Regions from separate parts of the Anoxybacillus sp. P3H1B genome, predicted to be linked through region 1. Evidence: riboswitches for the same ligand, from Rfam matches in the RefSeq annotation. Region 1 holds a riboswitch; each other region holds the start of a gene.
What was found. Region 1 has a riboswitch for thiamine pyrophosphate ahead of thiC (phosphomethylpyrimidine synthase ThiC). Riboswitches for the same ligand answer to the same signal wherever they lie in the genome.
Positions count from the first base shown of each region.

Region 2: linked by a shared signal. The riboswitch ahead of thiM (hydroxyethylthiazole kinase) and the one ahead of thiC (phosphomethylpyrimidine synthase ThiC) in region 1 are both predicted to bind thiamine pyrophosphate.
Region 3: linked by a shared signal. The riboswitch ahead of tenA (thiaminase II) and the one ahead of thiC (phosphomethylpyrimidine synthase ThiC) in region 1 are both predicted to bind thiamine pyrophosphate.

Region 1 is NZ_LPUG01000010.1:14,671-19,444, reverse strand. It holds gene AT864_RS03645 (xanthine dehydrogenase family protein subunit M) at 1-187, shown strand, start outside; gene AT864_RS03640 ((2Fe-2S)-binding protein) at 184-663, shown strand; gene thiC (phosphomethylpyrimidine synthase ThiC) at 788-2,509, opposite strand; TPP riboswitch at 2,659-2,773, opposite strand; gene AT864_RS03630 (methyl-accepting chemotaxis protein) at 2,839-4,092, opposite strand; gene AT864_RS03625 (NAD(P)-dependent oxidoreductase) at 4,684-4,774, shown strand, end outside.
Region 2 is NZ_LPUG01000015.1:133,666-138,439, reverse strand. It holds gene thiD (bifunctional hydroxymethylpyrimidine kinase/phosphomethylpyrimidine kinase) at 1-434, opposite strand, end outside; gene thiM (hydroxyethylthiazole kinase) at 446-1,255, opposite strand; TPP riboswitch at 1,338-1,449, opposite strand; gene AT864_RS09830 (glycosyltransferase family 2 protein) at 1,501-2,523, opposite strand; gene AT864_RS09825 (DUF6044 family protein) at 2,537-4,204, opposite strand; gene AT864_RS09820 (FdhF/YdeP family oxidoreductase) at 4,513-4,774, opposite strand, start outside.
Region 3 is NZ_LPUG01000012.1:108,136-112,909, forward strand. It holds gene AT864_RS07855 (YfiT family bacillithiol transferase) at 133-660, shown strand; gene AT864_RS07860 (class I SAM-dependent rRNA methyltransferase) at 688-1,872, opposite strand; TPP riboswitch at 2,015-2,122, shown strand; gene tenA (thiaminase II) at 2,226-2,939, shown strand; gene AT864_RS07870 (ECF transporter S component) at 2,908-3,495, shown strand; gene AT864_RS07875 (ABC transporter ATP-binding protein) at 3,508-4,774, shown strand, end outside.

The sequences.
Region 1 (4,774 bases):
TTCGCCAAAAGTAGAAGAGATGTTAAATGCCCGCCATCTTCCGATCGACGCACGAATCGACTATGCGTTACAGCAATTGCCCGAACCGATTTTGGATGATATCGAAGGTTCAGCGGAATATCGTTTATTTGTGTTAAAAAATACGCTTTGGGACATTCTTACTGAACTGGAGGAGGCCGAAAGATGAGTTCATCATCCAAATGTGAAATACCGCTTACTGTCAATGGAGAGAAATACTCCGTGATAGCCAGACAAGCGGATACGCTTCTTTTTGTTCTTCGCAATCACCTTGGTTTGACAGGCGCCAAGCCGGGTTGTTTAAACGGCGATTGCGGTGCATGCACCGTATTGATGGATAAAACGCCGATTAAATCGTGTATGATACTAGCCATTGAAGCCATTGGAAAATCCGTTACAACCATTGAGGGATTGCGCGATGCCCCCATCCAACGAGCATTTGTCGAGCATTTCGCCTTTCAATGCGGATATTGCACGCCCGGGTTTATTATGAACGCCCATGCTCTTGTTGAAAGCACGCCGAACGCCTCGGAACCAATCATTGAAAAGTGGCTTGAATCCAATGTTTGTCGTTGCACCAGCTACTTTGAAATTGAGCAGGCGGTCAAATCTGTGCTCGCAGAAAAGCAAGCAAGCAAAGACTGATTACTTTTTAGCCTTTCCCGCCATATTGGCCGGGAAAGGCTTTTCTGTGAATGAACCAGATGCTCCTCTTCATACGCACCGCGTGATCCGTCAGCAAGACAAATCCATGTCCTTATTGAGCTTATCATTGATAAAGTCTCGAACCGGTTTCAACAAACTCCTTCGCTTTTTGCTTCATCCCGTCCTCTTTTATGCTTTTTTGCAAATCATGGGAAATTTTCATCGAACAAAATTTGGGGCCGCACATGGAACAAAAATGAGCCACCTTCGCCCCTTCCGCCGGGAGTGTCTCATCGTGATATTCCCTAGCCCGTTCCGGGTCCAGCGAGAGATGGAATTGGTCGTTCCAACGAAACTCAAAGCGCGCTTTCGACAGCGCATCATCCCGCATTTGCGCTCCTGGATGCCCTTTCGCTAAGTCAGCAGCATGCGCCGCAATTTTATAAGCAATCACTCCTTGGCGCACATCCTCCTTATTCGGCAATCCTAAATGCTCTTTCGGCGTCACATAACAAAGCATCGCGGTTCCATACCAGCCGATCATTGCCGCACCGATCGCTGATGTAATATGGTCATATCCCGGGGCGATATCCGTCGTCAGCGGACCAAGCGTATAAAATGGCGCACCATGGCAAATCTCCATCTGCCTGTCGACATTTTCTTTGATTTTATCCATCGGCACATGCCCAGGCCCTTCAATCATCACTTGGACATCATGCTTCCATGCTATTTGAGTGAGCTCGCCAAGCGTCTCTAATTCTGCAAATTGCGCTTCATCATTCGCATCGGCAATCGATCCAGGCCGCAAACCGTCTCCTAACGATATGGCGATATCATAGGACTTTAAAATTTCGCAAATTTCCTCAAAATGAGTGTATAAGAAATTTTCCTGATGATGGGCCAAACACCATTGCGCCATAATCGAGCCACCGCGCGACACAATTCCTGTTGTTCTTCCAATGGTCAACGGTATATAACGAAGCAATACCCCAGCGTGAATCGTAAAATAGTCAACTCCTTGTTCAGCCTGCTCAATCAGTGTATCGCGATAAACTTCCCACGATAAATCTTCAACTATTCCATTCACCTTTTCCAACGCTTGATAGATCGGAACCGTCCCAACTGGAACAGGGGAATTACGAATAATAAACTCTCTCGTCGTATGAATCTGCTTTCCTGTTGATAAATCCATGATCGTATCTGCTCCCCAGCGGACAGCCCAGAGCATTTTCTCCACTTCCTCGTCAATTGATGAAGTGACGGCTGAATTGCCGATATTAGCGTTAATTTTGACATGAAAACGTCTCCCAATAATCATTGGTTCACTTTCCGGATGGTTGATATTGGCTGGTATAATCGCCCGCCCGGCCGCGATCTCTTGACGGACCAGCTCTGGATCCATCTGCTCCCGAATAGCGACAAATTCCATCTCCGGAGTAATGATCCCGCGTTTCGCATAATGCATTTGTGTGACTGCCTTGCCATTTTTGGCACGTAGCGGCGTCCGCTTAAAGGGAAGATAGATGTTCGATTCCTTTCCTTTGGAGAGGCCGTTGTCCTCTGGACGCACTGGCCGTCCTTCGTATTCCTCGACATCGTCTCTTTCTAAAATCCAACGTTTGCGCAGTTCAGGAAGCCCGCGGTAAATGTCCGCTTGAAATTCCGTGTCGGTATACGGCCCGCTCGTGTCATATACACAGATCGGATCGTTTTTAGACTCTCCGGCTTCCGTCTTGGTTGGGCTTAGCGTAATTTCACGCATAGGAACGCGAATATCAGAACGCGATCCTTCTACATACATTTTTTTACTGGCTGGAAACGGCATAGAAGATAAAACGTTTTGCATGCAACCCTTCCTCCTTTTTGTTTCATTCGATCTAAGGGCTACACCAAAACGTACGAAAAAAAGACGGTGGGGAAAAAGCAAAAATCGGGTTCTCCAAAAAGAGAACCCGATGGAATCAACAAATAGCGCAAAGTATATGCAACAATCCATACTCCCACTATCTACTTCCCTACGCTGGCATAACCCAGATCAGGTTCAAAGGGTCAAAGAACTTTCGCGCGTTCTTCTCTCAGTCCAAGCTATTGGACTCCCCTAGTAGATCCATTATTTACTTTTAGGGAAAGTTTAGCATATTTATTCATTTATGTAAACATTTTTCTTATGTTTTCCTATACCCGAAATTTCCCTAATAGATTCTGCATTTCTCCAGCCATTTCATTCAGCGCAGAAGCAGAAGAAGCGATTTCTTCCATAGAAGCCATCTGTTCTTGGGTCGCTGCTGAAATATGGCTAGAGCCCGCTGACGATTGTTCCACGATTTCTGCCATATGTTCAATGGCTGAAGCAACGTTCTGGGCGCTTTGCGTCATTTGGCGAATTACGACTGAAACTCCTTCAATTTGTTCATTGACCCCGTTAATAGATCGCCGGATTTGTTCAAAGGAAAGTCCGGCTGTTTGAACGACATGAAGCCCTTGAGAAACTTCATCGGCAACAACATCCATTGACCCAATGGCTTTATCGGTTTCTTGTTGAATGTCATCAATTAATTTTGTAATTTGCTGGGCGGATTGTGCCGATTGCTCCGCCAGCTTTCTCACTTCATCAGCGACAACGGCAAATCCCTTCCCTTGCTCTCCCGCCCGCGCTGCCTCGATTGCCGCATTTAATGCGAGCAAGTTGGTTTGTGAAGAAATCCCTGTGATGACTTGCGTGATTTGGCCGATTTCAGTAGAACGTTCTCCTAATCCTTTAATGATTTGACCGAGCAATTGGACATGCTCATGAATAAAACGCATTTGCTCTTCCATTTTTTCAATCGATTGTTTTCCTGATGCCGCTTTCATCAACATTTCGCCTGCATTCGTAGTCACCTGTTCTGTATTCGCAGCGACTTGCAGTAAAGAACTGGAAATTTCATTCATGGAATAAGACGTTTCTTTTGTCATCTTGGCTTGTTGGTCTGAGTGAGATACGATGTTTTCCATGGTTGTTGCAATTTGTTCCGTCGCTTTTGTTGTTTGCTCCGTATTATGGGAAAGCTGCTCGGCAAATAACGTCATCTCATCTGAATGGCGCTTCATATGCGCCATGACCTCACCCCATGTTTTGGCCATTTCGTTCATGCAAAGAGCGATCGGCCTCAGTTCTTTGACACTCTCCACAGGAACTCGCACAGATAAATCGCCTTCCGTCATTTTTTCTAAATAGTCATTAATGATCGCAATCGGTGCAACAAAACGACGATAATTCAAAGTAGCTGACAAAATACCTAGAACAATGCCAAATAATGCCGTCCCTGCTATAGTCCATCCAAAAGCGGAACCGCTGATCCCGTTTCCTAAGCATACCGCTAGAGCAATTAGCACCACTCCAGGAATAACAACCATCAGAGTGCGAATAATATAGCTTGATAGTGACACCTTTGTTCCCTCCGAATTTTCAGTCAATTCATAAATATTATATCATTCCTTTTCTACAAAACGGAAGATAATTTTTATTATAGTATACTTTTAAAAACCGACATATTAAGACATATAAATTATATATTCGCTCTTATTATTTTATAAATATAACGAACAACGACTATTTGATTTTTCACTTATTCCATTTCGTCTCATGAAGCATTGGGCATTTCTCTAGGACTATCGCATGCTGAATATTTTCCTCGTAGCGGATCTGCTTGCTCCATGTGACAGAAATCGGCAAGAGCCTGCTTTTCAGTGCGCAAAAATGGAGGCAGCCCTCCCCTAGCTATCTATTTTTCCCTCTTTGCAAAATCACAGCGATTGATTGCTCCTGTCATCAACTCTGACTTCGCATTCCACTTCAGCGCTGGCGTTTCCCTTGAATCACACGAAACAAAAGTGGTAAAATCACGAAAAAAAAGAGCCAATATTATCCCATGAAACAGAGGAAAACGCCCCCCTCCTTTTCCATGGGCGGGAATACCTAACCCCTCTTCTCAGCAAAGTGTAGGTGGGAAGCGTTCAAAAAAGGAAAGGGGATTAACGATGATCGGATTCATTGGTCTAGGACTTATGGGAAGCCGTATGGCAAGAAATTTACTTGAAAGCGGGCATGAGCTTATCGTCCATAACCGCA
Region 2 (4,774 bases), on a different contig from region 1:
GCCTCTGGAATGTTAGGAGTGGCTACCATCGCCAGCGGCAACAAATGTGTTTTTAACGCTGACACCGCTGCTTCCTGTAAAAGTGGTGCCCCGCCTTTAGCGATCATAACCGGGTCAACGACAAGCCGACGCCAGCCAAATTGCTTCACCTTTTTCGCTACGGCTTGGATGATATCTGCATTAAACAACATGCCCGTTTTGACGGCGTCTGCTCCTAAGTCCGTACCAATGGATTCAATCTGCTGCTCAACGGCTTCTACAGAAAGCGGATACACTCCCTGCACGCCAAGCGTATTTTGCGCCGTTACCGCCGTTAATGCAGACATTCCAAAGACGCGTAACTCTTGAAATGTTTTTAAATCCGCCTGAATGCCGGCTCCACCTCCACTGTCTGACCCAGCAATCGTTAATGCTTTATAAACTTGATTCACCATGTCTCTCCCCTTCATTCAACTTTGGTAAAGGATCCATATTGACTAATGGCCTCCGCGCCAACTTTGGCCAACTGATTTAAAAAGGCGATTTGAAAGCTTCCAGGCCCATACTCTGCCGCTTCATCAGCAGCTAGTTGCGCCGCCACGCCATAGCTGACAAGCGCCGCTGTTGCCGCTGCTGCATAGTCCTTTTCAACAGCCGCAAACGCTCCGATTACAGATGTGACAAGGCAGCCTGTCCCAGTGACTTTTGTTAACAGCGAATGACCGTTATGAACCACATAAACCGTCGCTCCGTCTGTGACAACATCGTCCTTTCCGGTAATAGCGACTGTCATTTTTAACTGCTGTGCTGCTTTTTTCGCTAGTGCCACCACATCGCCGCTTCCTTCGGCGGCATCCACTCCTTTAATCTCCCACCGCTCGCCGATAACATTCGCGATTTCTGCTGCATTGCCGCGGATGACGGCAATATTTAATTGACGGACTATTTTTCGGGCGGTTTCCGTGCGATATGGCGTCGCTCCCGCTCCAACCGGATCGAAAATCACAGGAACTCCCTGTTCATTTGCTGCCTTGCCGGCAATCAGCATCGCTTCAATTTCCTGTTCATTTAGCGTGCCGATATTTAAAACAAGCGCTCCGGCAATTCGCGCCATATCCGCTACTTCTTGCTTGGCATAGGCCATCACTGGTGAAGCGCCAAGCGCAAGCAGACCATTTGCTGTAAAATTGGTCACAACTACATTTGTGATGTTATGCACAAGTGGATTAGCCTTGCGCACTTGATCGAGTACTTCTGCCACATGTTGCAAATTCATCTTTTCCATCCTCTCCCTTATTCGTTTGTCCAGCTGGATTTGCAAATAAAAATGCACTTTGCGCGTAAGCAAAGTGCATCTATATCGCCTCTATCACTTTCCCTACGCTGGCATTACCCAACAGGTTCAAACGGTCAACGGCGGATGATAGCCGTACTCTCAGCCTGATTCCACAGACTCCCGTATCCTTTTCACTGTTTACAAGCACAGTCTACCCCTTCTCGCCCGAGAATGCAAGCAAAAAATTATGTGCTCCCTCCCGGCAATGATTCCGTTCTTCTTGGCTCTTCATGAAACGAGGAAGATCGCGGCAATGGCAAATTAAATAAATCTAAATCCACAATATAACGAGGGCGCCGTTTCGTTTCTTTATAAATCTTTCCGATGTATTCACCGATTAGCCCAAAAGCAATCAGCTGCAATCCTCCAAGCAGCCAAATCGATGTAATCAACGATGTCCATCCCGTTTGTGTGTGACCGGTCCATTTTAAAAACAGGAAGTAAGCACCAAATAACAGGCTGACAAAAAAAGAAACAAACCCGATCATGGAAATAAAACGAATAGGTGTCACACTAAATGACGTAATACCGTCAAGAGCAAAGGAAATCATTTTTTTTAGCGGATATTTTGTTTCACCGGCAAGTCGTTCCTTTCGATCATAATAAACAACAGTTGAACGAAATCCAAGCAATGGAACAATTCCTCGCAAAAATAAATTGGCTTCTTCAAATCGTTCCAGCTCTTCAACCGCCCGCCTGCTCATCAAGCGGTAATCGGCATGATTATATATAAGGTGAACGCCCATCGCCTTCATCATTCTATAAAATCCCTGTGCTGTATGACGCTTGAAAAACGTATCTGTATCGCGGCGGTTGCGAACCCCGTATACAATCTCATACCCTTCATGAAATTTTTGTACAAACTGGCGGATGACCGACACATCATCCTGTAGATCGGCGTCAATGGAAATGATACAATCTGAGCGAGTTTTTGCGGAAAACAAACCAGCTAATAACGCATTTTGATGGCCGGCATTATGGGCAAGCTTGACCCCTTTGACCTCCGGATAATGCAAACTCGCTTTGTAAATGATCGTCCATGTTGCATCTCGGCTTCCATCATCGACAAATAGTAAAGCACTATATTCGGAAATAAGCCGCTCCCTGACAAGCTGCTCGCGCAGTTCGCGCAGCTGCCGAATCGTTTCCGGAAGCACTTCTTCTTCGTTGTAGCAAGGTACAACAATCGTTAATACAGGTTCGCTCATGATGCTCTCCTCCCTATGATGCTAGTTTGTATAAATAAATCGTCCATGCGGATTCCTTGGAATGAAACACTTTCTCAAGCCGTAGCTGATTTTGGGCTGCGTTTTCGATCGGAAGCGCCGAAAAAATATAACGGCCGCCCATCTTGCGGAATACATCGGTATTCAGCTCTAAATGTTGAATTTTCTTCTTTGAATTCTTTTTAAACATGTAGTGCTTGCCAAGCTCATCGACAAATAAATAGCAACGGCCGCCCCACTTATCGAAATACTTGCGCAGCGTCTGGTTTTTTGCTAGCTCAGGAGCAATGATTTGCCGAAATTGATGTTTATATTCAAGCGGATAAAAATTGTTGTACGTATCCAGCGTATAAAAGCCGTTATATTGAGCAATGGCCGGATGAATGCCGATGCTGGCAACGCGGTATGTATCAACGGGCCGCGCGATATAACGTTTAATTTCCGCGAATTGTTTTTCAGCGTAGAACTGGCGAAACGACGGCTTATTTTGATACATAATTTCTTCGTTAAATATAGCTAAAATAAAAAGCTGCAGCGCAAGCGCCAGCCACACAACATTTTTCCATGCTTTAGCATGCTGCCATATGATTCGCAATGAAAGAGCAAACAATACGTAAATCACCATAGGTCGCAAGAAGTGATAGCGGGCAAAATTAAACTTATTAAGAAGATCAAACCGTTCTGTAAGTGGCAGCCACCCTCGATAAAACCAAAACGCATACCACAGGGAAAGGGCAAAGTTAAGCACATGGAGAAATAAAAACAGCTTTTCTTGCCGCCATTTCTTCCTTTTTCCCACAAAATACAAGGCGAAAAGCGTGATTGGTAAAATCACGAGTCCGTGCACGGTCATGACATGCGTATGACCAAGAATATAATTTTTAAATGTCAAACGAACCGCACGCCAAAAAGAAAGATCAGCATGAAAATATTCATCGCGGCTTGTTGGCTCTTCGGAAAATAGAAGTGAATGAACAAGCCGATAATCAACGGCTAAATATAACACAGTCATATAGATGATGGCGGCCAAAAAGCGCAGATTCCATCTTTTATACCTCAATGCATCCACAAGCCACCAAATGCCCAGAGCACTGAGGAAAAAGAAGAAACCAAGTACAAGACCAGAGTATAGCGGCAATAGTGTAAGCACGAGATAATCCACCCACGACCGCCTGCCAGCGCGAATATTTAAAAACGCCCAAAGTGCCAGCGGCATACCAAGAGTGCTTAACATTCCGGACGGCCAAAATGGTGTTAATGCAAAAGCAAGTGCTACACCAATGCGAATCCATGCCCATTCTTTCTCCCTCATAACATGCGTTTTCAGCAATAAGTACATTCCGATAAAAGCAAATACCCTTGTAATCAGCTGGCTGAGTCCATAAGCATAAATCGATGGAAATAACGCATGGAGCCATACGATTCCACTAAATTCTGTTCCAAAGGCATTTCGCGGCAGACCGTTAATGATTTGCGGAATGACCGCCCCCACCGGCCCAAACAGCTGACCGCTGTTGGCGAGCACCTTGTACCAAGCGATGTTGGAATCTAAATTATCATGTACTCGCATATGCGCATTCTCGCCTAAAATAAAATAAGGCGATACAAACAAAGCGATCACAAGGAATGAGAAGAGCAAAAGTCGCTTTTCTGTTATCGTCATTTCTTCTCCTCCTCTTGTCTGATCATGTTATTTTTATCTTTTAACAAAAAGAGGAAATTATACAGAAAAAAATTGCATGTATAGCAAAAACGTGCGGCTCGATCGTCTCTATACTATGGACACAACTCTATGAGCCGCCTTTGTTCTCAAGAAGCACCATGCATATCAAGTGTGGTCTAAGTCGATACAACCCCTTTCATCGTTGCGTCCTGCCTCTCTTTTGCTGAACCCCTAACATTTCGGCGCTTGATGCCCCCATAAAAAAACAGCGCCATTCCCTCTTATTTGGAATGGCGCTTTCGCAAACGTTATTCTACATTTAATTCGAGCTCTTCAATCCGTTTTTCTGCATAGTTTTGATCCTTTTGCGCATGATAATGCTCCGCTTTTTCAACGATGGCCACCGTATTGTATTCCGGAATGTGCGCGTACGTTTCATACACTCCTTTTGGAATGAGCACATTTCCCTCCGGCCAATAGACGGCGATGTTGCCGCGTTTGACGTCCGCGTATTTGGCGCTCCCCTGCATCATGCCATGCCGGTTGTACACAACGATCGGTTCACCGTCG
Region 3 (4,774 bases), on a different contig from region 1:
GAAGTCTCCCATCTCTAAACAAAGGGGAGGGGGGAAGATCTATACTTTATAGATACGGTGTATTTTTTGTTAGTAACAAACAAAGGATTTACTTAGTGATAGAGCGAATGGTTAAGTGGGAGGGATGAAGAAATGAATGATATTCGCTATCCGATTGGAAAATTTGAAAAGCCAGCTTTGTTTCAAGAAGAGAAGATAAAGGGATGGATCGCTGATATTCGTCAATTGCCAACAGCGATGCGTGAAGCTGTCAGTGGATTAAATGAAGAGCAGTTGAACACACCTTATCGTGAGGGGGGCTGGACGGTAGCGCAAGTGGTCCATCATATGGCGGATGCCAGCATGAATGCGTTTTTGCGCACAAAATGGACGCTTACCGAAGCGGCTCCTTCCATTAAACCATTTGATGAAAATGCTTGGGCCGAAACGGCCGATGCCCGTTCGGTGTCAGTCGAGCTTTCTTTGCGTTTGCTTGAAGGGGTTCATGGACGTTGGACACAGCTGCTTGAATCGTTGGCAACAGAAGATTTTCAAAAAACGTTCTATCATGAAGGGACCAAAACGAAAATCGATTTATATACATTTGTGGCTATGTATGCTTGGCATGGGAAGCATCATACTGCACATATTCAACAATTGCGCCAGAAAAAAGGATGGTGAAATGACGGACATCGTGCTTGATGTCCGTCATTTGCGTGAATGCACTTCGTAGATGGCAAATTTTAAATAATCGCCTTCATCGGCAGCAAGCAACTTCGGATGATCATAGCCGGCTCCGCTCCAATGGACTTGGCGCAAAATTTTTTTTGCATCAAACGCTGCTTCTTCCACCATCGCTTGAAACATATCAGCATGGACATGGTAGGAGCAGCTGGCTGTAACAAAAAATCCCCCATCCTTTACTAATTTTAAACCGTTTAAGTTAATGTCCTTATATCCGCCCAAGGCCTTTGGAACAGCGTGGGCCGATTTGGCGAATGCCGGAGGATCAACAATCACGACATCCCACTGCTTTCCTTCGTGAACGGCTTCTCGCAAATAATCGAACGCATTGGCGACAACGAAATCAACGTTCATAAAACCGTTTAGTGCTGCGTTTCGTTTCGCTGTCTCAATCGCGTGCTCGGAAATATCGACAGCGGTGACATGCTTTGCTCCGTATAAACAAGCATTGAGCATAAACGAGCCTGTATGGGTGAAACAATCCAAAACGGTTGTATCCGTGTCGATGAGCGGACGAATGGCGGCGCGGTTTTGCCGTTGGTCAAAGAAAAACCCTGTTTTTTGCCCGTTTTCAATATCAACGATGTATTTTACCCCGTTTTCTTCAATGATCACTTCTGTATCGCATGTGCCGTACCAAAATCCTTTTTCTTGCTCAAGTCCTTCTAACTCGCGGACATATACATCATTGCGCAAGTAAATCGCTTTTGGTTGAAATACTTCAAGCAAGCCTTTTAAAATCCAGTCTTTTCGCTTTTCCATTCCAAGGGAAAGAATTTGCACAACAAGTACATCTTCGTATTTATCAACAATAAGCCCCGGCAAAAAATCGGCTTCACCATAAATGGCGCGACAAGAACGGACACCCGGAATCATTCGTTCCCGATATGCCCATGCTTGACGAATCCTTTCCACGAAAAATGTTTCGTTCAATTCTTCGTCTGCATGGTGAGTTAAGACGCGCACAATCATTTGTGAGCGAGGATTAATAGATCCCTTTGCGAGAAAGTAACGCTGATGGTTATAGACGTTCACAAAATCGCCTGGTTCAAAATCACCTTCAATGTAGTCTACTTCACTTTGAAAAATCCAAGGATGGCCTTGCTCCAGCCGCTTTTTGCGCTTTCGCTTCAAAAAAACGTTTGCCACATTCTTCACTCCATTAAATTAAGTTATTTGCCTTCTCTATCATACAGAATTGACGATCAGGAAGCAATGATAGGAGGGGAGACTTGACAATCATATGAACAGTGATATGATAAATTTAAATAACTTTATATCCATGCTTTTAATCATCCACTAGGGGTGCCTTTAGATAGGCTGAGATCAAAGTGTGCCTTTGAGACCCTTAGAACCTGATCTGGATTATGCCAGCGTAGGGAAGTGGAAGTGGCGTACTCGCTTTATAAATGTTTGTAAACCACTTTCTTTGCGCTTGCGAAAGAAAGTGGTTTTTTATTGATTCAAGCATGGATGTGTTTCCAAATAAAGGAGGGATTGACATGTCATTTTCACAGTTATTGCGTCAAAAGGTAGACGCTATTTGGGAGGCAAGCTTTCATCATCCATTCGTCAAGGAGCTTGGTGAGGGAACGCTCAATCTGGCGTGCTTTCGCTATTATGTTTTGCAAGATTCCTATTATTTAAGCCATTTTGCTAGAGTACAAGCGCTTGGAGCTGCACGAGCGGTTGATTTGGCAACAACAGCGCGCATGGCGCATCATGCGCAAAATACTCAGCAAGCGGAACTATCTTTGCATGAGAAGTTTGCAAAGCAGCTCGGAATCACGGAGGAGGAAAAAGCTTCGTTCGTTCCGGCACCGACGGCTTACGCCTATACTTCTCATTTGTACAGGGCAGCGTATGAAGGTCATTTAGGCGATGTGATTGCTGCTATTTTACCATGCTATTGGCTTTATTACGAAATTGGTGAGAGATTAAAGCATTGTACGCCGCAGGAGCCGATTTATCAAGAATGGATTGCCGCTTATGGATCGGAATGGTTCCGTCAGTTAGTGGAAGAACAAATTCAGCGATTAGATACGGTAGCAGAAAACGTGTCGGAAGCGGATCGCAAGCGAATGGAACAGCATTTTATCATTAGCAGCCAATACGAATATTCATTTTGGGAAATGGCGTACCGTTTAGAAACATGGCCAATTCAAGGAAAGGAGAAAGTAAAGGATGCAGACAACCAAGGGATTGAAATTAGCTGATATTTTAATTACAATTGTCATTTCCATTGTATTTGGAATTGTGTATAAGCTATGGGGACCATTCTACTATTTTGTTAAGCCGTTTGGCTTCCATCTTGATCAACTCATTTATGGAATGTGGTTCATTGCCGCTACTGTTGCCTTTTTAATTATTCGCAAGCCTGGTATTGCCCTTTTGGCGGAAATTGCTGCTTCATCAAGCGAATTTGTGACCGGCTCTGAGTGGGGACTTGAAGTATTGATTTACGGTGTCGTACAAGGATTGTTTGCAGAGCTTGCTTTCGCTGCGTTCCGCTATAAGCGATTTGATGTGTTTGTTGTGTCGCTTGCGGCGATTGGCTCAACCATTGGTTCGTTAATTATGGACTATTATAAAGGATACATTGAAGCGCTGGCTCCATGGAATTTAACATTGTTCTTTGTTGCGCGGTTTGTTGGCGCGATTTTAATTTCCGGCGTGTTTGCTTCCTCTTTAGTGAAAGCACTTGAAGCCACTGGAGTGACGCAAATGGTTCGTTCCGCATCAAAAGAAGATTATGATCAGCTAGACCGTTAAAGGGTGAAGAAAATGGAACTCGTAGCTTTTGTTGACCAGCTGCGGCTCAAATTCCCCGGAAAAGAAGGCTTGCTGTTTAAAGACTTGTCAGTTTCTTTTTCAAGAGGGGAGAAAGTATTGCTGTTAGGTCCATCTGGATGCGGCAAATCGACGCTGTTGCAAGTGCTTTGCGGATTAATTCCGCATTCAGTGGACATTCCTATGAAGGCGAAACATATTCAGGTGCCTGATAACTGGGGATATGTGTTTCAAGATCCTGATTCGCAATTTTGCATGCCGTTTGCGGATGAAGAAATTGCTTTTGCGTTAGAAAATATCAGGGTGCCCCGTGAACAAATGGATGATCGCATTTGTGAATTGCTGCAAATGGTTGGATTATCAATCCAGCCACATACAAATATTCATGAGCTATCGGGAGGAATGAAGCAACGTCTGGCGCTTGCTTCGGTTCTTGCGCTTGAGCCTGATGTACTGTTTCTTGATGAGCCGACAGCGATGATTGATGAAGAGGGAACCGCAGAAATTTGGAAGACGGTAAAACAAATTGCTCATGATAAAACGGTGATTGTCGTCGAACATAAAATTGAACATGTGCTGGATTTCGTGGACCGCATCATTTTATTTAATGAAAGCGGAGACATGATCGCGGACGGCGATGCGGCTTCGATCTTTCAAACCTATAAATCTGTGATTGCTTCACAAGGAATTTGGTATCCGGGAGTTTGGGAGGATTATAGGAAAAAGCGGAGAAATGAACAGCCAGCTTCTGCATCAGATCATGAAATCATTTATCTAAAAGAAATGAAAGGATATCGCAAAAAAGAAGCCAAAATTCACATCGACCAAGCAAGTGTCTGCGAAGGAGAGTGGATTGCGGTAACGGGGAAAAACGGAGCGGGCAAAAGCACGCTGCTGCATGCGCTCATGAAGTTGATTCCAACCGAGGGCACATATGAACTCTATGGCAAACAGCTGCAAAAAACGAAACAAATCGCTCGCCATATGGCTTTTGTTTTCCAAAACCCAGAGTTTCAGTTTGTGACCCATTCCGTCTGGGAAGAGATGGCTTATTCTCTTCGCTTAGAAAAGCGCACGGAAGAAGAAATTTCTAGAAAGGTTGAACAGCTGTTGGCGACCTTTCACTTGGAAAAACAACGAGATCAGCACCCCTATCAGCTGTCTATGGGGCAGAAGCGTCGCTTGAGTGTTGCGGCCTCCATCATTGGCGGCCAAAAAGTGTTTTTATTGGACGAGCCGACTTTTGGACAAGATGCCAAAA